DNA from 3 places in the Nonomuraea sp. B208 genome. Region 3 is predicted to be linked to each of the others. Evidence: riboswitches for the same ligand, from Rfam matches in the RefSeq annotation. Region 3 holds a riboswitch; each other region holds the start of a gene.
What was found. A riboswitch is a leader RNA that binds a small molecule or an ion and turns the genes downstream of it on or off. The one in region 3 is predicted to bind S-adenosylmethionine.
Positions count from the first base shown of each region.

Region 1 (10,008 bases), 460 kb from region 3:
TACAACGCCTGGAAGTCCACCTGCACGAGCTACAGCGGCACCGCGATCAAGGCCCGCTTCACCCAGCGCGAGTGGTATCTGCCGAAGAGCAAGATCCTGGTCGTCGACCAGTGGAACACCCCCGGCCTGGCCGACACGCTCAAGCACGCCGACTGGCGGTGAGCGCGGGATCGCGGCTCAGGCGAGGGCGTCGAGCTGGGCCGCGAGCCATTTCTGGGGCGGCAGGGCGGTGGCCGCGGCGCGCAGCTTGTCGCGCCGCGCCCGCCGCTCGTCCTCCGGCATGACCAGCGCCCTGTGCAGGGCGTCGGCCGTGCCGCTGATGTCGTAGGGGTTGACCATCAGCGCGTACGGGCCCAGCTCGGCGGCCGCGCCCGCCTCCCGCGAGAGCACCAGCGCGCAGCGCGGCGACAGCACCGGGCCCTCCTTGGCCACCAGGTTCATGCCGTCGCGGATGGGGTTGACCAGCAGCACGTCGGCCATCCGGTACGCGGCCAGCGACCGCGGGTAGTCGTCGTGGACGTTGAGGATGAGCGGGTCCCAGTCCTCGGTGGCGAACTCGTTCTCGATCTCCTGGGCGCAGCGCTGCACCGAGGCGGTGTACTCGCGGTATTCCGGCAGGTCGTGCCGGCTCGGGTAGGCGAAGGCCAGGTGCACCACGCGGCCGTGCCACTCGGGATGGGCGGCCAGGAACTCGCCGTAGGCCACCAGGCCGCGCACGATGTTCTTCGACAGCTCGGTGCGGTCGATGCGGACGATGAGGCGGCGGTCGCCGACCTGCTCCCTGATCGCCGTGATGTGCGACTCGACGTCGGGCTCGCCGGCCCGCTCCCACAGCGCCGCGCCGTCCACCCCCAGGCTGTGGACGCCGATCCTGGTGGTGCGGCCCTCGTGGGTGACGCTGCGGGCCGCCCGGTCGACCTCCGCCCCGAGCACCGCCTCGCAGCAGTCCATGAACGCCGCCGCCCACCGCTCGGCCAGGAACCCGGCGTGGTCGGCGCCGAGTATGCCCTCCAGGACCTCGCCGGCCACCTCGTCGGGCAGCAGCGAGAAGTACTCGGGCGGCGCCCACGGGGTGTGGCTGAAGTGCGCGATGCGCAGGTCGGGCCGCTCGGCCCTGAGCATGGCGGGGGTGAGCGTGAGGTGGTAGTCCTGCACCATCACGCGGGCGCCGTGGCCGGCCTCCTCGGCGAGGGCGAGCGCGAAGGCGCCGTTGTAGTCGCGGTAGGACTCCCACTCGCGGGCGAAGCGGATGCCGAAGCTGGGCGCGTTGGGGATGTCGTAGAGCAGGTGGTTGACGAACCACAGGGTGGAGTTGGCCACGGCGTTGTAGGCGCGATGGAACGTGGTCGCGGGGATGTCGAGCATGCGCAGCGGCCCGGTGTCGTAGCCGGCCTGGTCGAGCCGGCCGCCGGGGGACAGGCGCACGGCGCCGCGGTCGTCGTCGGACAGCGCCGCGCAGACCCACAGGACCCCGTCGTCCTTGGCGACCCCGGACAACCCGGAGACGAGACCGCCGCCGCCCCGTCTCATGATGAGAACACCGTCGTCGGAGACGGTGAAGGAGACCGGCCCTCTGTTGGAGGCCACGAGGACGCTGTTCATCGAAGCTCCTTCCGATCATAGGATCGCAGCTATGGCGCTTGATGAGCTAACCGAGGAACTCGCCCGATCCGCCGCCGCTGGAGATCATCGCGCGCTCGGCGAGTTGCTGGCCAGGATCGAGCCGGATGTGATGCGCCACTGCTCCCGGATTCTTCCGTACCACCAGGATGCCGAGGAGGCGTCGCAGGACACCCTGCTCGCGGTGGCGCGCAACATCGGCCGCTTCGAGGGGCGTGCCAGGTTCAGCACCTGGCTGCACATCGTCACGGCCAACTGCGCGCGCACCACCTACCGGTCGCTGAAGCGCAGGGCGGCCGAGCAGACCTCCGACGAGCTGCCGACGCAGAAGCCCGACGCGCGGCGGGTCAGCGTGATCGCCGGCTCGCGGCTCGACCTGCTCGACGCGATGGAGGCGCTGGAGGCCGACAAGCCCGATCTCGCGCAGGCGCTGGTCCTGCGCGACATCGTGCAGCTCGACTACAACGAGGTGGCCGAGCAGCTCGGCATCCCGCTGGGCACCGCGAAGTCGCGCATCCACCAGGCGCGCAAGTACGTCCAGGCGGCGCTGGGTGACGACTATCGGTGAGACGCCCCGTCTCAGTCTTTGAGACAGGTGGTCGTTCCCGCCGCTTCGGCGGGTAGAGTCGTGTGCAACAACTTCATACAGCTCATCCAGAGGGGTGGAGGGACCGGCCCTGCGAAGCCCCGGCAACCCTCCCGGCTTTCGACTCGCGACCTGGCGAGGCCGACCGGGACAAGGTGCCAATTCCGGTTCGCGGTCAAGGTGGCCGTGGGCGAAGATGAGGGAAGGCCTCGCTTCATGTCGCACGACTTTGGTCCTGCCGTCGCTCTGTCCTGCCGCGAGTGCGGCGCCCGTTACCCGCTCGGGCCGAGCTTCGCGTGTCTGGAGTGTTTCGGGCCGCTCGAAGCGGCCTACGAGTTCGGCCGGGTGACCCGCGAGGACATCGCCGCGGGCCCGGCCAACATCTGGCGCTACCGCTCGCTGCTCCCGGTCCCCGCCGACGTGGCGAGCAAGCCCAACATGAACCCCGGCTGGACGAAGCTGGTCAGGGCGGGCAACCTCGGGCGGGCGCTCGGCATCAAGTCCCTGCACGTCAAGGACGACTCCGGCAACCCCACCCACTCCTTCAAGGACCGGGTGGTCGCCATCGCCGTCGAGGCGGCGCGCAACTTCGGCTTCCACACGCTCTCCTGCTCCTCCACCGGCAACCTCGCGGGCGCGGTGACCGCCGCCGCGGCGCGGGCCGGGCTCGACGCCTGCGTGTTCATCCCGGCCGACCTCGAAGAGGCGAAGATCGCCATGGCCCGGGTGTTCGGCGGCAAGCTGATCGGCATCGACGGCACCTACGACGAGGTCAACCGGTTCTGCTCCGAGCTGATCGGCGACCCGCTGGGCGACAAGTGGGGGTTCGTCAACGTCAACCTGCGGCCCTACTACGCCGAGGGCTCCAAGACGCTCGCGTACGAGATCGCCGAACAGCTCGGCTGGCGGCTGCCTGAGCAGATCGTCATCCCGATCGCCTCGGGCTCGCAGCTCACCAAGATCGACAAGGGCTTCAAGGAGCTCATCGCCCTGGGCCTGGTCGAGGACACCCCCTACAAGGTCTTCGGGGCGCAGGCCGCCGGGTGCTCGCCGGTGTCGGCGGCGTACAAGGCGGGGCACGACGTCGTCCAGCCGGTCAAGCCCAACACCATCGCGAAGTCGCTGGCGATCGGCAACCCGGCCGACGGCCCGTACGTGCTGGACATCGCCCGGCGCACCGGCGGGGCCGTCGAGGACGTCACCGACGCCGAGGTCGTGGCCGCGATCAAGCTGCTGGCCTCGACCGAGGGCATCTTCGCCGAGACCGCGGGCGGCGTCACCGTGGGCGTGCTCAAGAAGCTCGTCGAGGCGGGGCGGCTCGACCCCGAGGCGGAGACCGTGGTCCTCAACACCGGCGACGGCCTGAAGACGCTGGACGCCATCGCCGGCGAGTCGTCGCGGCCCACCGCCGTGATCAAGCCGTCTCTCGACGCGTTCCGCGCGGCTGTCTGACAACCAGGAAAGGCGAGATAACCATGAGCGTTACTGTTCGGATTCCCACCATTCTGCGCACCTACACCGGCGGAAACGCGGAAGTGAGTGGCGAAGGCGCGACTCTTCGTGACGTGCTCGCCAAGCTCGATGCCGACTACCCGGGCATCGGCGCGAGAATTCTGGATGAATCGGGCAAGATTCGGCGTTTTGTCAACGTTTACGTTGGGGAAGAGGACGTCCGTTTCGCCGAGGGCCTGGACACCGCCGTCCCTCAGGGCACGCAGATCTCCATCATCCCGGCGGTCGCCGGCGGCTGAGTGCCCGTACGACTCCACAGAAGGCGCCCCAAGCGGGCGCCTTCTGCTTTTCGGGCCTATTCAAACGTTGAAGTACCCGCACTGCGAACAAATGCGTCTTTCGTGGATTGACTCTGTTGCCAAACCCCTTGCCACAGGTATGGTCGAGGCGATCGTCTGGCTGTTTTGTCGTTAAGTCGGACGATTACGGGTCTCGCGGTGGAATGGGCGAGATCTGTAGCCCCAGTAAGAGGAGTCGGAAGTGGCGCAGGGCACCGTCAAGTGGTTCAACGCGGACAAGGGCTACGGCTTCATCGCGGTAGACGGTGGTAAGGATGTATTCGTCCATTACTCCGCGATACTGATGGACGGGTACCGATCTCTCGAGCAGGGCCAGCGGGTCGAGTTCGAGATCACGCAGGGCCAGAAGGGACCGCAGGCCGAGTCTGTCCGCTCGGTCTGATTTACGTCACCTGGTATGCACCGGCGGGGCCCGTGCGGCAGCGCAGTCCGTACGAGCCCGCCACCCTCGTAGTCGTCGATCGGCGGCGGGCCACACGGTGAGCGGCCCGCCGTCCCTATGCGGATCGGCTGACCTGCGCGGAGACCCCTCCAGAAGGTCGTTCGCTTGCACTCGGCAGGGTAGAGTGCTAAACAGTTCGTTGGCACTCTGTGTGGCAGAGTGCCAATAACTCGGGATCGAGACGATGGGGTCTGCCGAACGGAGATGCAGTCCCTGGCCGTCGCGGGCGTCGGCTCGGTCCAGGACAAGCCACCCTGCATCTGGGAGGTCTAGCCTTATGGCAGCCAAGATGATCGCGTTTGACGAGGACGCCCGGCGCGGTCTCGAGCGCGGTATGAACCAGCTCGCTGACGCCGTCAAGGTGACCTTGGGCCCCAAGGGCCGCAACGTCGTGCTGGAGAAGAAGTGGGGCGCCCCCACGATCACCAACGACGGTGTGTCCATCGCCAAGGAGATCGAGCTCGAGGACCCTTGGGAGAAGATCGGCGCCGAGCTGGTCAAGGAAGTCGCCAAGAAGACGGACGACGTCGCGGGCGACGGCACCACCACCGCCACCGTGCTCGCCCAGGCGCTGGTTCGTGAGGGCCTGCGCAACGTCGCCGCCGGCGCCAACCCGATGGCCCTGAAGAAGGGCATCGAGGCCGCCGTCGAGCGCGTCAGCGAGGAGCTCTCCAAGCTGGCCAAGGACGTGGAGACCAAGGAGCAGATCGCCTCCACCGCCTCCATCTCCGCCGCCGACCCCGAGATCGGCTCGCTCATCGCCGAGGCGATGGACAAGGTCGGCAAGGAAGGCGTCATCACCGTCGAGGAGAGCAACACCTTCGGCCTGGAGCTGGAGCTCACCGAGGGCATGCGGTTCGACAAGGGCATGGTGTCGATGTACTTCGTCACCGACTCCGACCGCATGGAGGCCGTCCTCGAGGACCCCTACATCCTGATCGTCAACAGCAAGGTCTCCGCCAACAAGGACCTGCTGCCCCTGCTCGACAAGGTCGTGCAGTCCGGCAAGCCGCTGCTGATCATCGCTGAGGACGTCGAGGGCGAGGCCCTGGCCACCCTGGTCGTCAACAAGATCCGCGGCCTGTTCCGCTCCGTGGCCGTCAAGGCCCCGGGCTTCGGCGACCGCCGCAAGGCCATGCTCAACGACATCGCCATCCTCACCGGTGGCCAGGTCATCGCCGAGGAGGTCGGTCTCAAGCTCGAGAACGCCACCCTCGACCTGCTGGGCCGCGCGCGCAAGGTCGTCGTCACCAAGGACGAGACCACGATCGTCGACGGCGCCGGCGACGCCGAGCAGATCTCCGGCCGGGTCAACGAGATCCGCGCCGAGATCGAGCGCACCGACTCCGACTACGACCGCGAGAAGCTCCAGGAGCGTCTCGCCAAGCTGGCCGGCGGCGTGGCCGTCATCAAGGCCGGCGCGGCCACCGAGGTCGAGCTCAAGGAGCGCAAGCACCGCATCGAGGACGCCGTGCGCAACGCGAAGGCGGCCGTCGAGGAGGGCATCGTCCCCGGCGGTGGCGTGGCGCTGCTGCAGGCCGGCGCCAAGGCGTTCGACAAGCTGGAGCTGGCCGGCGACGAGGCCACCGGTGCCTCGATCGTCAAGAAGGCTCTGGAGGAGCCGCTCAAGCAGATCGCGGTCAACGCCGGTCTCGAGGGCGGCGTCGTGGTGGAGAAGGTCCGCAACCTCACTCCGGGCGAGGGCCTCAACGCCGCCAGCGGCGAGTACGTCAACATGTTCGAGTCGGGCATCATCGACCCGGCCAAGGTGACGCGCTCCGCGCTGCAGAACGCCGCCTCCATCGCGGCGCTCTTCCTCACCACCGAGGCTGTCATCGCCGAGAAGCCCGAGAAGACCCCCGCCGCCCCGGCCATGCCGGGCGGCGGCGACATGGACTTCTAGGTCTGTTCGCTCGCGAAGCCGAAGAACAAGAGCGGCCCGGATCTTCCGGGCCGCTCTTGTGCGTTGACAGCGGGTTCGTCGACGGGCGTATGCGCTGACGGCGGGTTCGTCGGCCGCGGTCAGACGCCGTAGACCGGGACGATGTGGCCGCGGGCCAGGGTGTTGGCCGTGATGTTGAAGCCCACCACCGCCGGGCTGGCGTCGCCGTCCACGCCCAGCTTGTCGACGCCCAGGGCGTGGACGGTGAAGACGTAGCGGTGCGGGGCGCCGGGCGGCGGGGCCGCGCCGCCGAAGGCCTTGGCGCCGTAGTCGTTGCGGGCGTGGGCGGCACCCTCGGGCAGCCCCTTGAAGTCGGGGGCGCTGCCCGCGCCCGCGGGCAGCTCGGTCACCGAGGCCGGCAGGTCGAACAGCACCCAGTGCCAGAACCCGCTGCCCGTGGGGGCGTCGGGGTCGTAGCAGGTGACGGCGTAGCTCCGGGTCCCTTCGGGCGCGCCGGACCAGCGGAGCTGGGGCGAGACGTTCTGGCCCGTCATGCCCCAGTCGTTGAAGACGTGCAGGTCGCTGAGCCGCTCGCCGTCCTGGATGTCGTCGCTCTCGACCACGAGCGCGGGAACCGACGGCAGGTGTTCATGGGGCAGCGGTGCTGGCACGGCATCCTCCTAGGTAGGCAGCGTTCCTGATCGCCATCCTAGAAGCGGCCGGGCCGGTCGCCGGTCATGGCGTCGCCGGTTCCCGCGCGGGGCGCGGTCACATGGCGAGCTGCGGCGGCAGGGGCTTGTCGTGCAGGACCGTGAGCGAGGTGACCGCACGGGTCAGGACGACGTACAGCCGGGCCAGGCCGCGGGGCTCGGCGGCCACGATGTCGGCGGGCTCGACCACGATCACGTGGTCGTACTCCAGACCCTTGGCGAGCGTGGCGGGGACGACGAGCAGGCGGTGCTCGCCCTCCGGGGCGTCGGGGTCGAGCACGGAGTGCGGACGGCCGGACAGCGCCCGCGCGACCTCGCCGACCAGCGCGTCCGGGACGATGACGCCGATCGAGCCCTCCTGGGCGAGGGCCGCGTCGGCGGCCTCCGCCACCGAGCCGCCCGGGCGGATGCTCAGCGAGCCCGCGCCGGGGCGCAGGGACCGCGGCGCGGCCAGTCCGGGGGCGATGGACGGCAGCAGCCGGGCGGCGAAGTCGAGCACCTCGCGCGGCACGCGGAAGCCGAGCGTCAGCTCGGTCACCTCGCCCTCGGCCTGGCCGAGGTGCCGGAGCACGCTCTCCCACGAGCTGGTGGACCAGGGCGTGGTGCCCTGGGCGAGGTCGCCGAGCACGGTGGCCGAGCCGTTGCGGCAGCGTCGGCCGAGCGCGCGCAGCTGCATCTCCGACAGGTCCTGGGCCTCGTCCACGACCAGGTGGCCGAGTGAGGGGGTGCGCTCCATGAGGTCGCGCAGCTCGTCGAGGAGCGCGGCGTCCGCCGCCGACCACTTGGCGGACTTGTGGCTGCGGTACGGCTTCGGCCAGAGGAGCAGGCTCTGCTCGTCGGGCGACAGGTCGGACTTGGCGGCCCTGGCGAGGAACTCCGGCTCGGCGAGCAGCCGGAAGAGCACCTGCTCGGGCGTCAGCTTCGGCCAGACCGCGTCCACGAGCTGCTTGACCGGCTTGGAGCGGGCCACGGCGTCCTGCACCCGGTCGTCGGGCGACTCGCCGCGCTGCTCCATCCGCACCAGCACCAGGTGGGCCAGCCGTTGCGCGAGCGCCGCTCGCCCTGGCAGGTAGCGGGTGGTGCCGCGCAGGGAGGCGACGATCTCGCGCACCTCGTAGTCGGCCACCCGGTAGCGGTAGGCGCCCTTGGTGAACACCAGGCCCTCCTCCGGCTTCACGATGTGCAGCCAGAGCGCGCGTTCGAGCACCGCGGCCATCCGGGCGTCGCCCTTGACCGCGGCCACCAGCGGGTCCTCTGGGGCGGCGTGCTCGCCGAGCAGGCCCGCCACGGTCGTCTGGTCCACCTTGACCTCGCCCAGCGCGGGCAGGACCGAGGAGATGTAGGACAGGAACGCGCGGTTGGGGCCGACGATCATCACGCCGGACCTGGCCAGCCGCTCGCGGTGGGTGAACAGCAGGTAGGCGGCCCGGTGCAGGCCCACCGCGGTCTTCCCGGTGCCGGGGGCGCCCTGGACGCAGACGGTCTGGGCGAGCCCCGAGCGGACGATCTCGTCCTGGTCGGGCTGGATGGTGGCGACGATGTCGCGCATGGGGCCGGTGCGCGGGCGTTCGATCTCCTCGGTGAGGATCTTCGACGGGCCGAGCTCGACGTTCCCCTCGCCCAGGGGCTCGTCCTCGTACGCGGTCAGCGTGCCGCCGTGGTAGCCGAAGCGGCGGCGGCGTACGACGCCCATCGGCTCGGCCGGGCTCGCCTGGTAGAAGGCCCGCGAGACCGGGGCCCGCCAGTCGATGACGAGCGGCTTGCTGCGGGCGTCGTGGACGTGCCGGCGGCCGACGTAGATCGTGCCGGGCAGGTCGTCGCCGGACTCGCGGTCGAGCCGGCCGAAGAACAGCGGGGTGTCCGGGTGGTCGGCCAGGGCGGCGACGCGCTGGTCGAGGAGGGACTGGAGGATCTGCTGCGACACCCAGTCGCCGGCCGCGTCGGCGGAGAGTGACTGGGCGTGGGTGCGCATCGCCGTCAGCGCGGCCCTGGACTCGGCCAGGTGCCGCTGCTCGGCGGCGAGGACGTCGGCGGGTATGTCGGGGGCGAGTTGGTGTGCGGGCATGCGAAAGTGCCTCCTTGTCGGGATCGGAGGTGGTCGTCGGAGGTGGTAAGGCAGCGAATCGGTCAGTTTAGCTGGGCGCGGCGAGCGCTTCCACAGCATTTACCGGGGGGCGGGCGTGCCCTTGCCGGCGGCGGTTGGCGGTCCGGGGGCGCGGGTAAAACGGGGGGATGGCGCGGGTGCGGGTGTCGCCGATCATCCCCACGATCGCGAGTTTCCTGCTCGCGGCGCTCTGGGGGTTGTCGGTGTTCGCGGGCTGGGGCCTGGAGGCGTTCTGCGCCGGGGGCGACGAGGACTGTCCGCGGCGGCTCGGTACGGTCTCCACGGTGTCGGGCCTGTTCGCGACGCTGGCCGCGTGCTGCACGGCGGCGGCCTGGCTGCTGCCGGTCTCGCGCGGCGACCTGCGGGTGTTCGGGCGGCTCATGGGAGCGGCGGTGCTGGCGTGGGTGCTGGCCGAGGGCGTGCTCTTCGTCGGCGGGCTGCTGGCCCGCCGACCCTGAGCTGAGGACAACCTGGGAATACCGAAAAAATCGGGCATATCAGGTGGGTTTGCCGGATCATGGGGGTATGTCGCAGGCGGCGTGATAGTACGCAGGTGAGGGGGGTGGTTCGATTGTCGACGGCCCGCGGAGTCTCGTGGACGTGACACCACGTCGAGCGCTCGGCCGCTCACGCGCGAGCGGCCGGGCCTTCACCCGCTGAGAGCCACCCTCAGACGCCGTCGTGCACGTCGTCGGCGTCGATGATCTGGTAGGCGTATCCCTGCTCGGCCAGGAAGCGCTGCCGGTGCGCCGCGAACTCCTGGTCGACGGTGTCGCGGCTGACCACGGTGTAGAACCGCGCGCCCCCGCCGCCCGCCTTGGGCCGCAGCACCCGGCCGAGCCGCTGGGCCTCC
Region 1 covers NZ_BAAJOU010000021.1:774,357-784,364, forward strand. The annotation lists gene AC27IY_RS20685 (hypothetical protein) at 1-162, shown strand, start outside; gene AC27IY_RS20690 (alpha,alpha-trehalose-phosphate synthase (UDP-forming)) at 178-1,602, opposite strand; gene AC27IY_RS20695 (RNA polymerase sigma factor) at 1,634-2,188, shown strand; SAM riboswitch class I at 2,268-2,409, shown strand; gene thrC (threonine synthase) at 2,423-3,658, shown strand; gene AC27IY_RS20705 (MoaD/ThiS family protein) at 3,682-3,957, shown strand; gene AC27IY_RS20710 (cold-shock protein) at 4,199-4,399, shown strand; gene groL (chaperonin GroEL) at 4,737-6,362, shown strand; gene AC27IY_RS20720 (YbhB/YbcL family Raf kinase inhibitor-like protein) at 6,482-7,012, opposite strand; gene AC27IY_RS20725 (HelD family protein) at 7,110-9,116, opposite strand; gene AC27IY_RS20730 (hypothetical protein) at 9,284-9,613, shown strand; gene AC27IY_RS20735 (DNA repair helicase XPB) at 9,825-10,008, opposite strand, start outside.
Region 1: another riboswitch for S-adenosylmethionine. It lies ahead of thrC (threonine synthase); the one in region 3 lies ahead of AC27IY_RS18440 (aminotransferase class V-fold PLP-dependent enzyme).

Region 2 (10,008 bases), 270 kb from region 3:
GCGAAGCCGCCCGCACCGGGCGCTACGACGCGCAGGCGCTGAAGAAGGTCTGGCACTGCGTGGCGCGCTTCGGCTCGCCTCTGCCCCCGATCGGCGGGATTCCTGACCCGGCGACTGCCTGCTGTCCTTCATGAGGTCGCTTGAGTGCCATGCTCGGCGAGGAGGCCGAGAGCCTGGCATCGGAGATCTTCGCGGTCCTGCCGGACCAGGCCGCGGTCAGCTCGATCTGGCCATGGTGAGGACGGCGATGTCGCGGCCGAAGCAGACGATGACGTGACCCTGTGGGGTGGCGGCGACGGCGTTGACCTGGTCGGGGAATGCGAGGTCAGGGATGATCCTGTCGAAGGTGGCGAGGCTCCAGGCCGCTACCGTTCTCTGGCTCGCGGTGAGCGCGATGGGGTGGCCGTCGATCGTGGTGGCGGCGAGGACGTCCACGTTCATCATGTAGACGTCCTTGTACGTCGTGCGGAGCTGACCGATCTGCTGGGCGGTGGCGACGTCCCAGACCTTCGTCCATGGGTCGCGCCAGTCGTCGTTCGTGGTGACGGCGATGGGTCGTCCGTCCGCGAGGGTGGCGGCCACGAGACGCACCGGTTTGCCGTTGCTCCCGGTGGTCTGGAGCTGGGTGTCGCGGTTCGCGGTGAGATCACGGACCCGGAAGCCGCCGCCCCGACGTCCGAGGAGAGCGACGGGCCGATCGTCGAGCGTGGTGGTGGTGAGGGCCTGTACGGATCGGTGGTCGCTCTTGCGGGGGTTTCCGGTCTCCTCGCCGGTGCGGAGATCCCATACCCGGATGGTCTTGTCGTCGCCGGCGGTGATGGCCCGGGGCGGGTCGTCCGTGTCGTCGGCGGCGATCGCGGTGATCGGGCCGCGGTGGGCGGCCAGCGGCGCTCCGGCCGCTTTCCCCAGGGCGAGGTCCCAGACACGGGCCTCGCCGTCCTTGCCTCCGGCGAGCGCCACCGCCCGGCCGTCCACCTGGGTCGCGGCCACGACGGTGATGGCGCCGGTGTGGTCCGTGAGTGGCCGGCACACCTGATCGCCGGTTTCCAGATCCCACGCCCGTACGGTCGCGTCAGCGCTCCCGGTGACCGCCACCGGCCGGCCGGCCACTGAAGTGGTGGCCACCGCCGTGATCGCGGCGTCGTGGCGTTCCGGCTTGTCGGCCGGCCGGTCGACGACCAGGTCGGACACCCGGACCGATCCGCCGTCGCAGCTCGACACCACCACCTGCCGGCCGTCCATCACAGCCGTCGCCACCGCGAGCAGCGCGCGGGGATGCTGGGGGTACAGCTCATCGACCAGCTCGGCCGTTCGCAGGTCCCATACCTGGATGGTGGGCTCGTCGGAGGTGCAGGTGATCGCCAGCGGTCGGTTGTCCATGACCGTGGTCGTCACGGACTTCAGGTCCACCGATCGGGGGAGGTCACCGACCGGCAGGCCGGTGGCCAGGTCCGACACGCGGGTGGTCGTCTGGTAGCCACCGGAGACGACCACCGGATGACCGGGAGTCAGCTCCGTGACCGCGAGCGCGCTCACGTGTCCGCTGTCGCGGGTGAACGGGCTGCCGACCGGGTCACCGGTGTCCAGGTCCCACACCCGGACCGTTCGGTCGCTCGTGACGGCCACCCAGCGGCCGTCCAGCACGGCGGTCGCCACCGCGTACACCGGACCGCTGTGGCCGCGGATCGGCTCCATCACCTCCTGCCGCGTCTCCAGGTCCCATACTCCTACCGGCGTGTGGTAGCACGCGGTGACCACCGCCTGGCGGCCATGGCGTTCGGCGATCGCGAGGGCCCGCACGCCGTCCTGGAGGTGGAACGGCTCGCCGACCGGCTTGCCGGACGCGAGCTCCCACACCCGTACGGTGCCGTCGTCACCACCGCTGACCACGACGGGACGGCCGTCCAGCACGGACATCGCCAGCGCCCGCACCGTGTTCGTGTGACCGGTCCATGGGGCGCCGATCAGGTCACCGGTGGACAGATCCCAGACCCGTACGGTGTTGTCGCCGCTCCCGGTGACCGCCACGGGACGGCCGTCGAGGACCGTGGCCACCACCGCCGACACATAAGTGGTGTGGCCGTCCGCGGAGCCCAGCGGCGGGCATGACTTCACGCCCTTCGGCAGCAGACTGGTCCACGTCGGCTGCACACGCCAGGCAGCGGGACGGCTGATCGGTGCCTCATGGCGGGGCAGGGACGACATGCCGCGCATCTTAGGCGCCTATAACGGGACACGTCCCGAAAACCTGGGGCATACCGCCGGCGTGTGGGAAGACGATTCCGGGCTGCGGCGAAGGATGGGTGATCGAGACCGCAGACCCAGAAGGCAGACCGCATGCCGGAGACAAGAACGTGAGCGCCGAAGCGAGCGAACAGGTGACCGACGCCGAGCTCGTCGCCCGGTACCGGCGCGACCCCCACCTGTTCACCGCCGTCCACGACCGCTACTACCGCGACATCTACCTGTACGTCGCGGGCCGCCTGGACACGCAGATCGCCGAGGACCTCACCGCCGAGACGTTCCTGCTGGCCTTCGACCGGCGCGACCGGTACGACCCGGAACGCGGAGACCTTCGGCCCTGGCTGTTCGGCATCGCCACCAATCTGATCGCCAGGCACCGCCGCAAGGAGACCCGCCACTACAAGGCGCTGGCCAAGCTGGGACCCGAGCCCGTCGTGGAAGGCCACGAGGACCGGGTCGTCACCTCGGTCGCCGCCGAGCGCATGCAGCCGCAGCTGGCCAGGGCGCTGGCCGCCCTGTCCGGCGGCGAGCGCGACGTGCTGCTGCTCGTGGCCCTGGGCCAGCTCAGTTATGACGAAGTGGCTCAGGCGCTCGGCATCGCCGTCGGCACCGTGGGCTCCCGGCTCAGCCGGGCCCGCAGCAAGATCGTCGCCATCGTCGACAAGGAGAAAGCCCGTGGATGACCTGAACGCCGTCGCGACCCTTCTGGCCAAGCCCGAGCCGTCCGCCGAGGCGATCGCCCGCAGCAGGGGACGTCTCCAGGACAGGATGAGGCGCAGCCGCGCCCGCCGGCGCCTGCCGGTGCTGGGCATGGCGGTGGCCGCCGCGGTGGCCGCCGCATTGATCGTCGCCGGCGTGTTCCAGCCCGCCGCCGCGCCGGTCTCGGGCAGGGACGTCCTGCTCATGGCGGCGGCCAGCGCCGAGCACGTCTCCCAGGGGACGGGGACCTACTGGCACATCAAGCGTACGTTCCAGGGCCCGGACGGGCCCCATGTGCAGGAGAGCTGGACCACCCGCGACGGCCGCCACTGGTCCAGGAACGAGCCGTCCGCCACGCCCGGCTCGGTCGTCGAGGACCCGGCGCCGTTCAGACTCATGGGCGCCGAGATCGGGTTCGAGGAGCTCGAAGGGCTTCCGGCGGATCCGGAGAAGCTGAAGGAGCACATCGCCGGGCTGCCCCGCCAGGACAGCGCCATGTTCCCTGCCGACCGGCAAGGCGAGCTCGTCTCCCCGCTGATCGAGCTGATCACGGAGCTGCCGACGCCCGCGCGGGTCCGTTCGGCGGCATTCGAGGCCCTCGCCGCCACCCCCGGGGTCAGGAACGTGGGGCCTGTCGAGGACGGGCAGGAGCTGGTGATCCCGCTCTCCGGGAAGGTGGAGGTCAAGATGGTCGTCGATCCTGAGGCCGCCCGGGTGACGCGTGCCACCATCCTGCTGACCGCCGAAGGAGGTGCGGCGATCAGCAACTCGTACATCTCCGTCACCACCGGGTGGACGGACGAGTTCCCGCGCTGAAGGCCGCTGTTCAGGTGCGGTCGAAGGTCTGGACGGTGATCAGGGAGGCGAACGCCGCGAGCGCGAGCGCGGTCCGTACGAGGTGCAGGTTCAACCACCGACGGCGGCTCTCCTCCCAGTCGGCGGGCAGGAGGTCGGGGTCCCAGGCGTCCGCCAGCCGGTTGAGTGGCTCCAGGCCCGTCAGGGTGAGGGCCACGGTGAGGATCACCAGGATCAGGGCGGCGGCGGTGAGGCCGAAGGCGAACCATCCTCGGGGCCACGACAGGGCGGCCGCGACGATCAGCGCCGCGATGCCGGCCAGCAGCAGCGGCGGCATGGCGCGGCCGTAGTCGACGTTGAGCGCCTGCCAGTACCGGACGTAGGCAGGTCCCGGCAGGCGGGCCACGGACGGGGCGAGGAGGACGAAGACGACGCCGCCCGCGTACAGGCCGATCAGCAGCAGCGCGACCATCCTGGCCGCGGTCAGCACCAAGGACATCGGCATCTCCGGGAGTTGGGTATAGACAGAAGCTTTCATTAGAAGGGCTTCTATTCAATGTGGTTCTGGGAGTATGGCTGGCGATGACTGAGCGGAAGAAGCGCCGTCCCTACTCCAGCGCTCTGCGGCAGGAGCAGGCCGAGGCCACGCGGCAGAGGATCGCGGGCGCGGCGCGGGAACTCATGATCAGGAAGGGCTACGCGGACACGACCATGGCCGAGGTCGCCCGCGAGGCGGGGGTGGCGCTCCAGACGCTGTACACGTCCTCCCCCGGAGGCAAGCCCGCCCTGGCCAAGCTCGTCTACGACATCACGCTGGCCGGCGACGCCCGGCCCCTGCCGCAGAGCGACCGCCCCGAGGTGCAGGCGATCATCGACGAACCCGATCCCGCACGCAAGCTGGCCCGGTACGCCGCCATGGCCACCGGGATCCTCCGGCGCATCCAGCCCGTGCACCGCGTCCTGCGCGCGGCCGCCGCCGCCTCCCCGGCCGACGCGGGGCTCCAGGAGGTCCTGGCCGACATCGAACGCGAGCGGCTGAAGGGCAGCCACGGGCCGGCCCACCACCTGCACGCGCTCGGGGCCCTGCGGCCGGGCCTCGCTCCTGCCAGGGCGGCCGCGCAGATCTACGTCCTCACCTCGACGGAGAACTTCGAGAAGCTGACCGAGGTCTGCGGGTGGAGCGAGGCCGAGTACGAGAAATGGCTGGCCGGGATCCTCGCGGCCGCCCTCCTCCAGGCTTGACGCTGCCGGCGGTCGTTGGGGAAGATCGACTTTCGACGATCATCCAGAGGATCTGAGGGGCCTGGCCCTGTGACGGTCCGGCAACCTGCCCAGCTCGGGCAAGGTGCCAACGCCAGGAACGATGAGGAAGGTCTGATGAGCGTTCAGCTCGACGTTCCCGTGCTCGCCGGTTCCCTGGTACGGCTGGAGCCGTTGACGATGGAACACGCGGCGGACCTGGCGGAGGCCGCCGAGGAGGACCGGGCGTCCTACGGGTTCACGCTGGTTCCCCGAGGGCCCGGGATGCGGGGGTATGTCGCGGCGCAGTTGGCCAGGGACGGGCTGACGCCGTTCGCCCAGATCCGCGTACGTGACGGGAAAGCCGTGGGGTGCACCGCGTTCTGGGATCCGCGGCCGTGGCCGGACCGGCCGGACTCCCTGCGGGCGATCGAGATCGGCTTCACCTGGCTCGCGGCGTCGGCGCAGGGCACCGGGATCAACGCCGAGGCGAAGCTGCTGCTGCTTACGTACGCGTTCGAGAGCATCGGCGTCGCGCGGGTCGATCTGAAGACCGACGCCCGCAACCACCGGTGCCGACGTGCGCTGGAGCAGCTCGGCATCGGCTTCGAGGGGGTCCTGCGCAACTGGTCGATGTCGTGGGCGCCCGGCGAGGAGGGGCTGCTGCGGGACTCGGCGATGTTCGCGGTGGTCTCGTCCGACTGGCCGGCCGTCCGGCGGACCCTCATGACCCGGCTGGCCTCGGCGTCGGCGCCTGGCCCGGGCCGAAGCGGTGGCGGTACTGCAGAGGGGTGAGGCCGATCCTGCGGCGCATCAGCGCGCGAAGGTTCGCGGCCGTGCCCAGGCCGGTGTGCCGGGCGACCGTCTCGAAGCGGGACTCGCCCCGTTCGATCAGCCGGCAGGCCAGGGCGAGGCGTTCCCCCGTCAGCCAGGCGAGCGGGGTGGTGCCCAGTTGCGCCTGGAAGCGGCGGTGCAGGGTGGCCGCGCTGACCGAGGCGCGGGCCGCGAGGTCGGACACCGTGAGCGGGGCGTCCAGGTGCTCCTGGGCCCAGGCGAGTACGGGCGCCAGCGACTCGTCAGGCACCTCGGGCACCGGCCGCTCCACGAACTGCCGCTGCCCGCCGTCGCGGTGGGCGGCGAAGACCAGCCGCCGGCTCACCGAGTTGGCGACCTCCGCGCCGTGGTCGCGGCGGACGATGTGCAGGCCGAGGTCGAGCGCGGCCGCGCTGCCCGCGGCGGTGAGGATGTCGCCGTCGTCCACGAACAGCACGTCCGTCTCAAGGCGGACGGAAGGGAAGCGGGCCCGGAAGGAGTCCGCCCACTGCCAGTGCGCGGTGGCCCGGCGTCCGTCGAGCACCCCGGCCTCGGCCAGGGTGAAGGCGCCGCTGCAGAAGCCGACCAGGCGGGCGCCGCGCGCGTGCGCCCGGCGGATGGCGTCGAGCACGGCGGTTCTTCTGGGCACCTCGACGTCGGGACGGTTCGGGACGATCAGGGTGTCCGCCGCGTCGGCCGCCTCCAGGCCGGCGACGCCCGTGAGGGTGAAGAACCCGTCCCGCATCAGGGTGCGCGGCTCGGGGGAGCACAGGCGGAAGTCGTACAGGTCGCGGCCGAGCTCGGGCCGGCGCAGGCCGAAGACCTCGGTCGCGCAGCCCAGCTCGAAGGGGTTGGAGTTCTCGTCCACGATCACGACGACCCGGTGCGCGTCCGAGGCGATGTGCGAGGATTCTTGCGGCATGTGCTATTCCTAGCACTCACGCCGGGCGGGTCCGGTGGGACAGGATGCACTCGTGAACCTCGAACCCATCGCCCTCAGCCAGGCCCTGGCCTCCTTCGACGCCCTCTGGAGCCCTCGGATCGTCACGCGGGTCAACGACTACGACGTACGCGTCGCGAAGGTCGAGGGCGAGCACGTCTGGCACGTCCACGACGACACGGACGAGTTCTTCCTGGTGCTCGACGGGGAGCTGGACATCGCGCTGCGCGAGCCCGGCGGGGAGCGTACGGTCCGGCTCCCCGCGGGCTCGGTGTTCACCGTCCCGCGCGGCACGGAGCACCGGCCGTCCGCGCCCGCCGGGGCGGCGATCCTCATGTTCGAGCCCACCGGGACGTCGTCGGTCGGCGACCGCCACGCCGAGATCCCCGATCACGTCGACGCGACGACGGGGCACCCGCTCGGTTCCTAGGGGAGTTGCGCGAGCGACATGCTGTTGCCGTCGGGGTCGAGGATCTCGACGTGGCGCACCCCGTTGGGGTAGGTCTCCACCGGTTCGTGGTCGATGCCGTACGCGGCCAGGCGGGCCAGGATGTCGTCGAGGTCGGTCACGCCGAACGTGATCATGGTCCCGCCGACGCGGGCCGCCCGCACGGGCCGGTCGTCGATGACGAGCCAGGCGTTCTCACCGGTCTGCCACAGGTGTTCCTCGCCGATGATCTCGTCCGCCGGCCGGCCGAAGAAGGCTTCGTACCACTTCAGGGAGATTGTCCGGTCACGTACGCACACCACGCTGTGCAGGTCCACGGGATCGCTCCTCCTCATGAGTTCGGTCTCGTCTCATGAGGAAGACCGCGCCCGGGCCCGGGAGTCATCGGAGGAAGTGTTCGCGACCTCCAGGCCGTGCGGCGGGACACCTGGGACTCCTTGCGGACCAGCTTCACGGTGTCGCGGAACCTGCCCGCCTCGATGACATTCAGAAGGACAGGCTGCAGCTCACCTTCGTGCCGGTGCTGAACCACGTGACCGGCAGGTAGTAGACGTAGAAGTGGTGGGTCCGCGTGCCGTGGCCTCCCTTGCTGATGGTCGAGGTGTACTGGTACTCCCACTCGTACGTCCCGTTGCCCTGGCTCTCGGGGACGCACCGGGGCGGCGGGATGGCGGCGGGCGGGATCGGGTTCGCGGCGGCGGGGCCGGCGGGCGCGACCAGGGCGAGGCCGGCCACGGCCAGCGTCGAGACCAGCAGAGCGATCTTTTTCATGCGGTCAAGACTCGCGGACCGAGAGTGCCGGGACCAGGACACGGGCAGGGCATTGACCGGTCATCGGAGTGCGGCGCGGGAACGGGCGATCTGGTCGCGGGTGCGGGCGGACCAGAGGTGCTCGTTGAGCGGGTCGAGCCGGTCGAGGCAGGCGGTGAAGTGGGCCAGCGCCACCCGTTCGTCGCCGCGCCACCGGCTGATCTCGCCCAACGTGTACGAGATCAGCGCCTGCCCCCGCGTGTCCCCCGCGTTCACGAACAGCCGCGCGCACCGGGCGAGCATGCCGATGGCGGTGTCGTGGCGGCCCAGCGCGGCCTCGGCCTGGGCCAGCCGGTGCAGCGACAGCCGTTCGCCGGTCTCCCATCGCAGCTCGCGGCAGAGGTCCAGGCTGGTCCGGTAGTGGCCGATCGCCTCCTCGACGCGGCCCGTCTCGTAGCAGGCGATCCCGAGGGCGCGCAGGAAACGGGCCCGATGGAGGGAGCTGTGGCCGTCGAGGTGGGCGAGGGCCAGGCGGCAGGTCGCTCCGACGGCGTCGTGCCGGCGCAGGTAGAACTGGATGCCGGCGATCTCGGTCCACGCGCTCAGCAGGCCGTGCCCGTCGCCCAACTCCTGGAACCGTTCGGCGGCCAGCGTGGCGGCGGTGAGCGCGGAGCCCAGGTCGTGTTCCAGGGTGGCGGCGACCCCGAGCAGCGCGTACGCCGCCGCGTGCCGGTCCCCCGCCCGCGAGCTACGGCCGAGCAGGTGGCGGAACTCGTCCGCGACCGTGCCGGCGCGCCGGCGATCGACCTCGGCGTCGGCGCTCACCAGCCGCAGGCGCGTCTCGGTGACGGTGTCCCCCGCCGTCGCGGCGGCGTGGGCGACCGTGCCCACCATCCGTACGGCGTCGTCGTGGAAGCCGCGCACGACGAGGAACGGCGCCAGCGCGTACGCGAGACCGGCCGCCTCCCGTACCAGCCCGGCTCGGGCGGCGGCCTCGGCCACGGCGACGAGCACGCCGCGCTCGGCCGCCAGCCAGGCGCCGCCTTCCGGGCAGGGCGGCGTCCTCTCCGGTAGGTCCGGCGGCGGCGGGGCGAAGGCGAGGGGCAGCTCGGCGGCGGCGCCGGCGGCGCGGGCGCGGGCCTCGGCGGCGACCCGGCGCAGCGCGGCCGTCCGGCGTTCACCGCTGTCCTCGGCGTGGAACAGCTCGCCGGCGAAGCCGCGCAGCAGGTCGTGCATGCGGTAGCGGGGCTGGGCCGCGGCGTCGGCCGCGCCGGCGGTGATCAGGCCGGCGACGGCCAGCTCCTCCAGGGAGCCGTCCACGTCGTACGGGCTCGCCCCCGCCAGCGCCGCCACCGTCCAGGCCGCCACGCCGTCGGCGGCCACCGACCCGAGCAGCCGGAACGCGTGCCGCGCGGGCGGCGACAGGGTCGCGTAGCTCGCCTCGAACGTGGCGCGGACGTCCAGGTGGCCCGCACGCAGCTCGTTCAGCGCCGAAGCGTCGGCGAGGCGGCGTGCCAGCTCGGCCAGGGGCCAGGCCGGGCGGGTGGCGAGGCGTGCCCCGGCGATGCGCAGGGCGAGCGGCAACCGCCCGCAGGCATCGAGTATCGCCTGCGCCGCCTCCGGGTCGCTCGCCACCCGGTCCGCCCCGGCCACGCCCGCGAGCAGGGCGCGGGCGCCGGCCGGGGTGGGCACGTCCAGCGCGTACGTGACCGCGCCCGGCAGCGCGGGCAGCGGCCCCCGGGAGGTGAGGAGGACGGCCGAACGCGGCGTGCCCGGGATCAGCGGCTGCACCTGGGCCGCGCCGGCCGCGTCGTCCAGCAGCACGAGCACCGCGCGGTCGGCGATCATGGCCCGGTACGTCGCCGCCCGCTCCTCGGTGGAGGCGGGCACGCCCGCGGAGTCCACGCCGAGCGCCCGCAACAGCTCCGCGAGCAGGTCGGACGGGTCGCGGGGCGAGGCCGACGCGCCGTGCAGCCGGACGAAGAGCTGGCCGTCGGGGTACCGGTCGCGGACCAGGTGCGCGACGTGCACCGCCAGCGTGGTCTTCCCGACACCGGGCGGCCCCGACACCGCCACGATC
Region 2 covers NZ_BAAJOU010000021.1:50,621-60,628, reverse strand. The annotation lists gene AC27IY_RS16975 (DUF3626 domain-containing protein) at 1-134, shown strand, start outside; gene AC27IY_RS16970 (WD40 repeat domain-containing protein) at 217-2,205, opposite strand; gene AC27IY_RS16965 (RNA polymerase sigma factor) at 2,355-2,927, shown strand; gene AC27IY_RS16960 (CU044_5270 family protein) at 2,920-3,759, shown strand; gene AC27IY_RS16955 (anthrone oxygenase family protein) at 3,770-4,237, opposite strand; gene AC27IY_RS16950 (TetR/AcrR family transcriptional regulator) at 4,321-4,980, shown strand; SAM riboswitch class I at 5,017-5,122, shown strand; gene AC27IY_RS16945 (GNAT family N-acetyltransferase) at 5,116-5,772, shown strand; gene AC27IY_RS16940 (GlxA family transcriptional regulator) at 5,702-6,712, opposite strand; gene AC27IY_RS16935 (cupin domain-containing protein) at 6,765-7,160, shown strand; gene AC27IY_RS16930 (VOC family protein) at 7,157-7,495, opposite strand; gene AC27IY_RS16925 (hypothetical protein) at 7,665-7,949, opposite strand; gene AC27IY_RS16920 (AfsR/SARP family transcriptional regulator) at 8,010-10,008, opposite strand, start outside.
Region 2: another riboswitch for S-adenosylmethionine. It lies ahead of AC27IY_RS16945 (GNAT family N-acetyltransferase); the one in region 3 lies ahead of AC27IY_RS18440 (aminotransferase class V-fold PLP-dependent enzyme).

Region 3 (10,008 bases):
AACGCGACCGTCTGGCGACAGAACGTAAACAATAGCGCAAGCGCACGACAATGAGTAGTCACATGATGACCAAGCGTGCCGTCAGCCGGTCGTGAGATAGTCCATGACATGTGGCTGACCTGGCGCGCGGCGACCCAGCGAGCGCTGTACGGCGAGGCGGGCTTCTACCTCCGCGAGCGCCCCTCGGGCCACTTCCGCACATCCGTCAGCGCCTCGGCGGCGTTCGCCGAGGCGGTGCTCGCGCTGCTCCGCGAGGTGGACGCCGAGCTGGGCAAGCCGGACACGCTCGACCTGGTGGACATCGGGGCCGGTGAGGGCACGCTGGTCACCCGTGTGCTGGCCGCCGCCGAGCCCGGCCTGAGCGAGCGGCTGCGGGTCACGGCGGTCGATCTGTCGTCCCGGCCCGAGGGCCTGCCCGAGCGGATCGAGTGGCGCGGCGGGCTGCCCGACTCCATCCAGGGCCTCGCCATCGCCAACGAATGGCTCGACAACGTGCCGGTGGACGTCGTCGAGCAGACCTCCAGCGGGCCGCGGCTGGTCATGGTGGACGTCCACACGGGCGCGGAGCGGATCGGCGGGCCCCTTCGGCCGGCCGACCGGGAGTGGCTGGAACGGTGGTGGCCGCTGCCCCGGGTGGGGGCGCGAGCCGAGATCGGCCGGCCGCGCGACGAGGCGTGGGCGGCCGTCGTCACCCGCCTCACCAGGGGCCGGGCGATCGCCGTCGATTATGCACACCCTGTGGACAACCGTCCCCCCTGCGGCACGCTGACCGGCTATCGGGACGGGGCGGTCGTCAGCCCCATACCCGACGGCACCTGCGACATCACCGCGCACGTGGCGCTCGACGCCTGCGCCGAGGCGGGCCGCCGGGCGGGCGCGATATCCACAACCTTGTCCACACAGCGCGCGGCGCTGCGCTCCCTGGGGCTGACCGGCGCCCGGCCGCCGGTCGAGCTGGCGCACCGGGATCCGCGCGGCTACCTGCGGGCGCTGGCCCGGGCGTCGGAGGAGGGCGAGCTCATCGACCCGTCCGGGCTCGGCGGCTTCGGCTGGCTCGACCAGCGCCGCTGACGGCGCTGACGGCGCTCAGGCGGGGGTGGCGGTGAGGTGGAGTGCCTCCAGGCCGCGGATGACGTAGCCGGGCTTCCACGAGGGCTCCTCGCGCAGCTCCAGGCTCGCCGTACGGTCCAGCAGCGCCCCGAACGACTCGATCAGCTCGATGCGGGCCAGCGGCGCCCCCAGGCAGAAGTGGATGCCGGCGCCGAAGGAGATGTGCGGGTTGTCGGCCCTGCCCACGTCCAGCCGGTCCGGGTCCTCGAACACGGCCGGGTCCCGGTTGGCCGAGCCGAACAGCAGCGCCACCTCGGCCCCGCGCGGGATCTCCACCCCGTGGACCTCGATGTCCTCCAGCACCCACCGCTCGAACATCTGCAGCGGCGTGTCCCAGCGCAGCAGCTCCTCGACGGCGGTGGGCAGCAGCGAGCGGTTGGCGCGCAGCCGGGCCAGCTCCTCCGGGTTCCTGAACAGCGACCACCAGCCGTTGCCGGTGACGTTGACCGTGGCCTCGTGGCCGGCGTTGAGCAGCAGCACGCAGGTGCCGATCAGCTCGTCCTCGGTCAGCTCGGGGATCTGGGCGAGCGCGCTGATCAGGTCGTCGCCGGGGGCGGCGCGGCGGGCGCGGGCCAGGTCCCTGAGGTAGGCGGCGAACTCCGTGGCCGCGCGGACGGCGGTGTGCTGCGCCTCGACGGCCGGGTTGAGCTCGTACATGCCGCAGATGTCGGCCGACCAGGGGCGGAGCAGGTGGCGGTCGGCCTCGGGGATGCCGAGCATCTCCGCGATCACCGTGACCGGCAGCGGCTCGGCGACCTCGGCGAGCAGGTCGCCCCCGCCCTTCGCCACGAACGCGTCCGCGAGGCCGCCCGCGATGGCCCGCACGCGCGGCCGCAGGGACTCGACCATGCGCGGCGTGAACGCCTTCGACACCAGCCGGCGCAGCCTCGTGTGCACCGGCGGCTCGACGTCCAGCATGCCCGCCCTGATCACCCGCCAGAACGGCTCCTGGAACTCCGGCTCCTGCGGCCTGCCGAACTCCTCGTGCGTGGCCACGTGCAGGTACGACCGGCCCAGGCGGCGGTCCCTGAGCAGGGCGTTGACGTCCGCGTGGCGGGAGACGAGCCACTGGTTCGTGGGCTCGTAGTAGCAGACGGGCCGCTCGCGCCGCAGCTCGTCGTAGACCGGGTACGGATGGGCTACGAAATCCGGATTCCAGGGGTCAAAGTGCACTATTGCATCTTAGGAGGCTCCCCCTCCTGCTCGGCAGCCTCCACCTGCCGCTGCCTGGCGTTCTTGCTGCGCACCCGGATGTTCAGCAGCTCCACGACCACCGAGAACGCCATCGCGAAGTAGATGTAGCCCTTCGGGATGTGCTGGTCCAGCCCCTCGGCCACGAGCACCACGCCGATCAGCACCAGGAACGCCAGCGCCAGCATCTTGACGCTCGGGTGCTGGTCCACGAAACGGCTGATCGGCCCCGAGGCGAACAACATCACCAGCACCGCCACCACGACCGCCGCGATCATCACGCCGAGCTCGTCCACCATGCCGACCGCGGTGATGACCGAGTCCAGCGAGAAGACCACGTCCAGGACCATGATCTGCACGATCACCGACGTGAACGAGACGGCGGCGGCGTTCTTGCCGTCCTTGCCCGCCGGGCCGTCCATGGTGTGACCGATCTCGGTGACGCTCTTGCCGAGCAGGAAGAGCCCTCCCAGCAGCAGGATGAGGTCGCGCCCCGAGATCTCGTGCCCGAGCACCGTGAACAGCGGCTCGGTGAGCTGCACCACCCACGACAGGCCGAGCAGCAGGAGCAGCCGGCTGACCAGGGCCGCGGCCAGACCGAGCACCCGGGCCCTGTCGCGCTGCTCGGGCGGCAGCTTCCCGGCCAGGATGGAGATGAAGATGATGTTGTCGATCCCCAGGACGATCTCCAGGGCGACGAGAGTGAAGAAGCCGATCCAGATTTGGGGATCGGCGACCCAGTCCAACATCTGCATACCTCCGTGACACGCGGGCCGAGAACTTTTCGGGCACAACGCATTACCCGCCGCATAAGTTCACGGGCTTGCGTCCGGCCGCGGGGTGTCGGTTATAGTGCGGGCGTAGGTCATGAGTGCCAGCGACAAGCCCCGGCTAGCTGGCCGGCAACCCTCGCGTCCGCGGCGGGGTGCCCCGGGTGAAGACCTGGTCCGTCACGAGGTGTGGCGGGCAAGCGCGGGCTCCGAGGCCGTTCCCTGGGGTCCGATGACCCGAGGAGCAGTGCTGTGCCCACGCTGACGATCTTCAACGACGCCGCCGCCCCCGCCGAGGCCCCCGCCGCCGCCGCGCCGGAGAGCGCCCGGCCCATCCCCGCCGTGGTCGGGGCCGACCTGGAGGTGCCGGTCAAGGGCGGCCGGCTCGTCCGGTACGCCAACCTCGACTACGCCGCCAGCGCGCCCTGTCTCGAGCCGGTCAGCGCCGCCGTCGCCGCCGCGCTCCCGGCCTACTCCAGCGTCCACCGCGGCGCCGGCTACGCCTCCCAGCTCACCACCGCCAGGTACGAGCAGGCCCGCCACACCGTACGGGCGTTCGTCGGCGCCCGCCCCTCCGACGCCGTGATCTTCACCCGCAACACCACCGACGCCACCAACCTGCTGGCCCGCTGCCTGCCCGCCGGCACCACCGTCGTGGTCTTCGACACCGAGCACCACGCCTCGCTCCTGCCCTGGGCCGAGGCCGTCCGGCTGGCCCCGCCCGCCTTCCCCGGTGAGGCCGTACGGGCCGCCGACGAGGCGCTGGCCGCCATCGACGGACCCAAGCTGCTCGTCGTCACCGCCGCCTCCAACGTCACCGGCGAGCTGTGGCCGATCGCCGCGCTGGCGCACATCGCGCACCGCCACGGGGCGCGCATCCTGGTGGACGCCGCGCAGTTCGTGCCACACCGGCGGCTCAACCTGACCGCGCTGGACCTCGACTACGTGGCCTTCTCCGGGCACAAGCTGTACGCGCCGTTCGGCGCGGGGGCGCTGGTGGGACGCGGGGACTGGCTGGCGGGCGGGGAGCCGTACCTGAAGGGCGGCGGCGCGGTGCGCGCGGTGGGCGAGGAGGCCGAGTGGCACGAGGACCCCGAGCCGCGCCACGAGGCGGGCACCCCCAACGTGCTCGGCGCGATCGCGCTCGCCGCGGCCTGCGACGCGCTCAGCGCCACCGGCTGGACCGCGCTGGTGCGCGAGGAGGAGCGGCTGCTCGCGCGGCTGCGCGCCGGGCTCGCCACCATCGAGGGCGTACGCGAGCTGGCCCTGTGGGGTGACGACCACCCGCGCGTGGGCATCGTGTCGTTCACCGTGGACGGGCACACGGCGCGGGAGGTGGCCGAGGCGCTGTCCGGCGAGTACGGCATCGGGGTGCGCGACGGCAAGTTCTGCGCGCACCCGTTCGTCCGGCACCTGCTGGGCACGGCCGACGGCGGGTGCGAGGACGGCACGGCCTCGGCCGTACGGGCCTCCATCGGCATCGGGACCACACAGGAGCACGTGGACCGGCTCATCGAGGCTCTGCGCGCCATCGTCTCCCGCTGACCGCGGGCGGCCGGGCGCCCGGTCAGCGGTTCGGCGGCTTGCGGTGCTCCGGCTGGTCCTCGGAGACCAGGGCGTCGATGTCGCGCATGTCCGCGTCGTCGAGCCCGCCCGCGTGGGTGCGCGGCGCGGCCGGCTGCCGGGGGGCCTCCGGCCGCTCGGCGGGCATCCCCGGCTCCGCGGGCGTCATCGGCCCTCCGGCGCCCGGCTGGTAGGCGCCCTCCGCGCCGCCGGGCCTGACGTTGACGTTGGACGGGCCCGGACCCATGGCCGGGCCGCGCCGGTGCTCGATCAGCTCGTCCTCGGCGACCCGCTGCCGCGCGCGGCGCCGGAAGATCGCGCCGAACAGCCCGTCCAGCCCGATCCGGCCGCCGCCGAGCGCCAGGAACAGCAGGCACAGCGCGCCGAGCGCGCCCGCCAGCTCCCATCCGCCCTCGCCCACCAGGACGCCCCTGTTCCCGTGCACGAAGACGATCGCGCCGATCATGTCGATCAGCAGCAGCAACGCCACCGGCCGCACCAGCAGCCCGAGAATGAGGAAGACGCCGCCGACGGTCTCGACCACGGTGGCGAAGCCGGCGGCCGCGCCGGGCAGCGGGACCCCCATCCCGCCGAACATCTGCGTCGTCGCGCCGAGACCGCCCTGCCACTTCTGCAAGCCGTGCGCCACGAAGATCACACCGGTGACCACCCGGGCGATCAGGGCCGCCACATCGAACACAACTCTCTTCATGGTGCTTCTCCCCCCGTCTCCCGTCTTCTCCCCACGACCACCCCAAGTCCCCGCAGGTGCGGTGAATCCGTACCGATCCTTGACCAACGACCGTGCCCCGCGCTGGCTCACCTCCAGGGACGGTGGGAGCATGGCCGTATGACGGAACGTGTGGTCGGGATGGGCGCGGGCGCGAAGGAGCTGGCCACCGAGGACATGATCCTCAACATCGGCCCCCAGCACCCCTCGACGCACGGCGTCCTCCGCCTCCGGCTCACGCTCGACGGCGAGCGCATCGCCACCGCCGAGCCGATCATCGGCTACATGCACCGGGGCGCGGAGAAGCTGTTCGAGGTCCGCGACTACCGCCAGATCATCATGCTGGCCAACCGGCACGACTGGCTGGCCGGGTTCGCCAACGAGCTGGGCGTGGTGCTCGCCGCCGAACGCCTCCTCGGCATGGAGCCGCCGGTGCGGGCCGTGTGGGCGCGCACCCTGCTGGCCGAGCTCAACCGGGTGCTGAGCCACCTCATGTTCCTCGGCTCCTATCCGCTGGAACTGGGCGCGATGACGCCGATCTTCTACTCCTTCAACGAGCGCGAGCGCATCCAGGCCGTCATGGAGGAGATCTCCGGCGGACGCATGCACTACATGTTCAACCGGGTCGGCGGGCTCAAGGAGGACCTGCCGCTGGGCTGGCTGGACCGGGTGTCGGAGGCCGTCGCCGAGACCCGCCGCCGGGTGCCGGTCATCGAGGACCTCATCCTGCACAACGACATCTTCGTCGCCCGCACCAAGGGCGTCGGCGTGCTGACCCGCGAGCAGGTCATGCAGTACGGCGTCAGCGGTCCCATCGCCCGCGCCTCCGGCGTCGACCTCGACCTGCGCCGCGACGACCCCTACCTCGCCTACCCCGAGCTGCCCGTCAAGGTCGTCACCCGCGACGCCGGCGACTGCCAGGCCCGCTTCGAGGTGCTGTTCGAGCAGGTCAAGGTCTCACTCGACCTGGCCGACATTTGCGTCGAACGGCTGCGCTCGCTGCCGCCGGGGCCGATCAACCAGCGGCTGCCGAAGGTGCTGAAGGTGCCGGAGGGGCACACGTACGCGTGGACCGAGAACCCGCTCGGCATCAACGGCTACTACCTGGTCTCCAAGGGCGACAAGACGCCGTGGCGGCTCAAGCTGCGCTCGGCCTCGTACAACAACGTCCAGGTGCTGCGCGAGATGCTGCCCGGACATCTGGTGGCCGACATGGTCGCCATCCTCGGCTCGATGTTCTTCGTCGTGGGGGACATCGACAAATAGCGCTCAAAGCCGGGACGGGCCGGGCCGGCGCCCGGCGCCGGCCTGCCGGACGAGCAGGACGGCGACTGGCGCTACCGGGGCTTCTGATCCTCCGGGTCCTTCGGCACCCGGCAGGCGTGCTCCAGGTAGAGCGCCGCGACCACCAGCACCACGCACGCCGCGAACGACCCCGTGGCGATGAAGAACTCCGAGCGCGGCGTCTCGCGGTCGAGGATGCCCACCGTGTGCAGCGCGAAGCCGGCGAACCCGCCGCCGAAGGCCGCCCCCGCGTACGCCGACGCCTTGGCCAGCGCCGCCAGCCGGGCCACGGCCAGCGGCTCCACCGGCTTGGTGCCCGGCTTGCGGGCGATCCTGGCCTTGGTGATCCAGCCGCTGTAGCCCTCGCCGAGTGCCAGCAGCAGCAGGGTCGGGATCGCGGTCCACGGCAGGAGCCACGCGATGTCGCCGTAGAACCGGTGCAGCAGCGCCCAGGTGAGCAGCGCGAGAACGACGAGGATGCCGACCAGGTGGCCGGGATGCGTGGGCCTCAATCGGGCCTCTGCAAGGTCAGGTCGGGCCGCGGCCGCACGCCCTGCCGGTCGAGCCCGGCCAGCAGGTCGACCACCCGGCCGTGGCCGGGCACGACGGCCGCCGGGTCGGCCTCCAGCCAGGGCACCAGCACGAACGCCCGCTCGTGCGCCCTCGGGTGCGGCAGCGTCAGGTCGGGGTCGTCGCAGACGGTCTCGCCCACGACGATGAGATCGACGTCGAGGGTGCGCGGCCCCCAGCGCTCGGCGCGCTCCCGCCCGAAGGCGTTCTCGACGCTGAGCGCCCGCTCCAGCAGCGTGCGCGGCTCCAGCGTGGTCTCGGCGACCACGATCGCGTTGAGGTAGGGGTCCTGCCCCTCGGGGCCGCCCACCGGATCGGTCTCGTAGACCGGGGACGCCTTCACGAATTTCAGGCCCGGCGCGTCGAACAGGGCGTCGACCGCTCCCTGCAGGATCTGGAAGCGGTTGCCCAGGTTGCTGCCGAGCGCGATGACGGTCTTCATACGCGACTCCGCTCGATCGTCACGACCACGTCGTCGAAGGGCAGCGGGATGGGCGCCGCCGGCTTGTGCACGCTCACCTCGACCTTGACCACCGGCTCGTACGCCAGGCAGACCTCGGCGAGGCGCTGCGCCAGCGTCTCGATGAGCTGCACCGGCTCGCCCGACACCACCCGCGTCAGCTCCTCGGCCAGCTCGCCGTAGTGGACGGTCGCCGTGAGGTCGTCGCCGGCCGCGGCCGGCGCGGTGTCGAGGAACAGCGTGGCGTCGATCACGAACTCCTGGCCCAGCTCGCGCTCGGCCAGGAGCACCCCGTGCCGCCCGCGGGCCCGCAGGCCCTTGAGCGCGATGCGATCAAGGCTCAAGCTCGCCGTCCTCCTCCTCGTCGTCGTCGCCCTGGAGCACCGGCGAGCCGTGGTGCATCCACAGCCGCCAGCCCTGGGAGGTGCGGAGGTAGACGTTGCTCGCGACCACCTTGCCCGCCGCGAAGCTCGCCTCCCCCTCGTCGCCGGCGGTGAGGATGTTCTCGACGCAGGTGAGGACGGCGACGTCGCCCAGCACGGTGGTGTTGACGTCGGTCAGCACGAACTGGATGTAGGTCGTGTTGGCCATGATCAGGGCCCACGAACGCAGCACCTCGGACCGCCCGGTCAGCAGCGCCCATCCGGGGTGCACGCAGCTCACCTGGTCGTCGGCGGTGTCCTCGGCCCAGATCTCGGTCATCTTGTCGAGGTCGCCGCCCTCGATCGCGGTGTAGAACTCCTGGTTGACCGTCTCGATGGCGGCCGTGTCGACGCTCATGTGCCTGCTCCCGCTCGTGTCCATGCGGCGGCCACGCGCACCGCGTCGGCGTTGGGGCCGACCTCGTGCACGCGTACGCACCAAGCGCCCGCCTGAGCCGCCAGGGCGGTCACGGCCAGGGTGGCGTCGTCGCTCCTGCTGAACGGCCGGGGTGTGCCGTCGGGGTCGGCCAGCAGCCGCCCCAGGAACCTCTTGCGCGACGCCCCGATGAGCAGCGGATAACCCAGCTCCGCCAGCTGGGGGATGCCGGCCAGCACCGCCCAGTTGTGCTCGGCGTTCTTGGCGAAGCCGAGGCCGGGGTCGAGCACGATCTGCTGCTCCGACACGCCCTCGGCCAGCACCAGGCTCACCCGCTTGCTCAGCTCCTCGCGCACCTCGCCGACCACGTCGTGGTAGACGGCCCTGGTGTGCATGTCGTGGCTGTGGCCGCGCCAGTGCATCACGACGTAGGAGACGCCGGTCGCGGCCACCACGCGCGGCATCTCGGGATCGGCGAGCCCGCCGCTGACGTCGTTGACCAGCCGCGCGCCCGCCTCGACCGCGGCCCGCGCCACCTCGGCGCGCATGGTGTCGACGCTGACGGCCACGCCCTCGGCGGCCAGCGCCCTGATCACCGGGACGACCCGCGCCAGCTCCTCCTCCAGCGAGACCCGGGCGGCGCCGGGACGGGTGGACTCGCCGCCCACGTCGACGAGGTCGGCCCCCTCATCGACCAGCTCGAAGCCGTGCCTGATCGCGGCCGCCTCGTCGAACCAGCGGCCGCCGTCGGAGAAGGAGTCGGGGGTCACGTTGACCACGCCCATGACGAGACACCGCTCCGCCCCTCCCGGCACGCTGATGGGCATGCTAGTCATGGGCCAAGCCTAGGCGTTCCACCACACCTGCTGACATCGCGGGTCCCCGGTTGTGGATAAGGATGGCTCACCTGCCGAGGATGAGCGCCATCGCCTCGGAACGGGTCTTGTCGCTGGTGCGGAAGTCGCCGCGGACCGCCGAGGTCACGGTCTTCGCGCCCGGTTTGCGTACGCCGCGCATGGTCATGCACAGGTGCTCGCACTCGACCACCACGATCACGCCGCGCGGCTCCAGCACGCGCATCAGCGCGTCGGCGATCTGGGACGTCATGCGCTCCTGCACCTGCGGGCGGCGGGCGAAGACGTCCACCAGCCTGGCCAGCTTGGACAGGCCCGTCACCTGGCCCCGCTGGTTGGGGATGTAGCCGACGTGGGCCAGGCCGTGGAACGGGACCAGATGGTGCTCGCAGGTCGAGTAGACCTCGATGTCCCTGACGAGCACCATCTCGTCGTGATCGACGTCGAACACCTTGTTGAGCACGTCTTCGGGGGTCTGGCCGAGGCCGGAGAACTGCTCGGCCATGGCCCTCGCCACGCGGGCGGGCGTCTCGACCAGGCCGTCGCGGTCGGGGTCCTCGCCGATGGCGGCGAGGATCTCGCGGACGGCCTTCTCGATGCGGGCGAGGTCGACGTCGTGCTGTGTCACAAAGTGCTCCGGTGGTGCTTGCTTCAGACGCCGTCGCCGCCGGCCGGCAG
Region 3 covers NZ_BAAJOU010000021.1:316,005-326,012, reverse strand. The annotation lists gene AC27IY_RS18455 (SAM-dependent methyltransferase) at 109-1,071, shown strand; gene AC27IY_RS18450 (cytochrome P450) at 1,087-2,283, opposite strand; gene AC27IY_RS18445 (TerC family protein) at 2,283-3,050, opposite strand; SAM riboswitch class IV at 3,165-3,280, shown strand; gene AC27IY_RS18440 (aminotransferase class V-fold PLP-dependent enzyme) at 3,324-4,616, shown strand; gene AC27IY_RS18435 (DoxX family protein) at 4,639-5,346, opposite strand; gene AC27IY_RS18430 (NADH-quinone oxidoreductase subunit D) at 5,485-6,630, shown strand; gene AC27IY_RS18425 (DUF3180 domain-containing protein) at 6,702-7,160, opposite strand; gene folK (2-amino-4-hydroxy-6-hydroxymethyldihydropteridine diphosphokinase) at 7,157-7,660, opposite strand; gene folB (dihydroneopterin aldolase) at 7,657-8,022, opposite strand; gene AC27IY_RS18410 (nuclear transport factor 2 family protein) at 8,012-8,458, opposite strand; gene folP (dihydropteroate synthase) at 8,455-9,312, opposite strand; gene folE (GTP cyclohydrolase I FolE) at 9,380-9,985, opposite strand; gene ftsH (ATP-dependent zinc metalloprotease FtsH) at 9,982-10,008, opposite strand, start outside.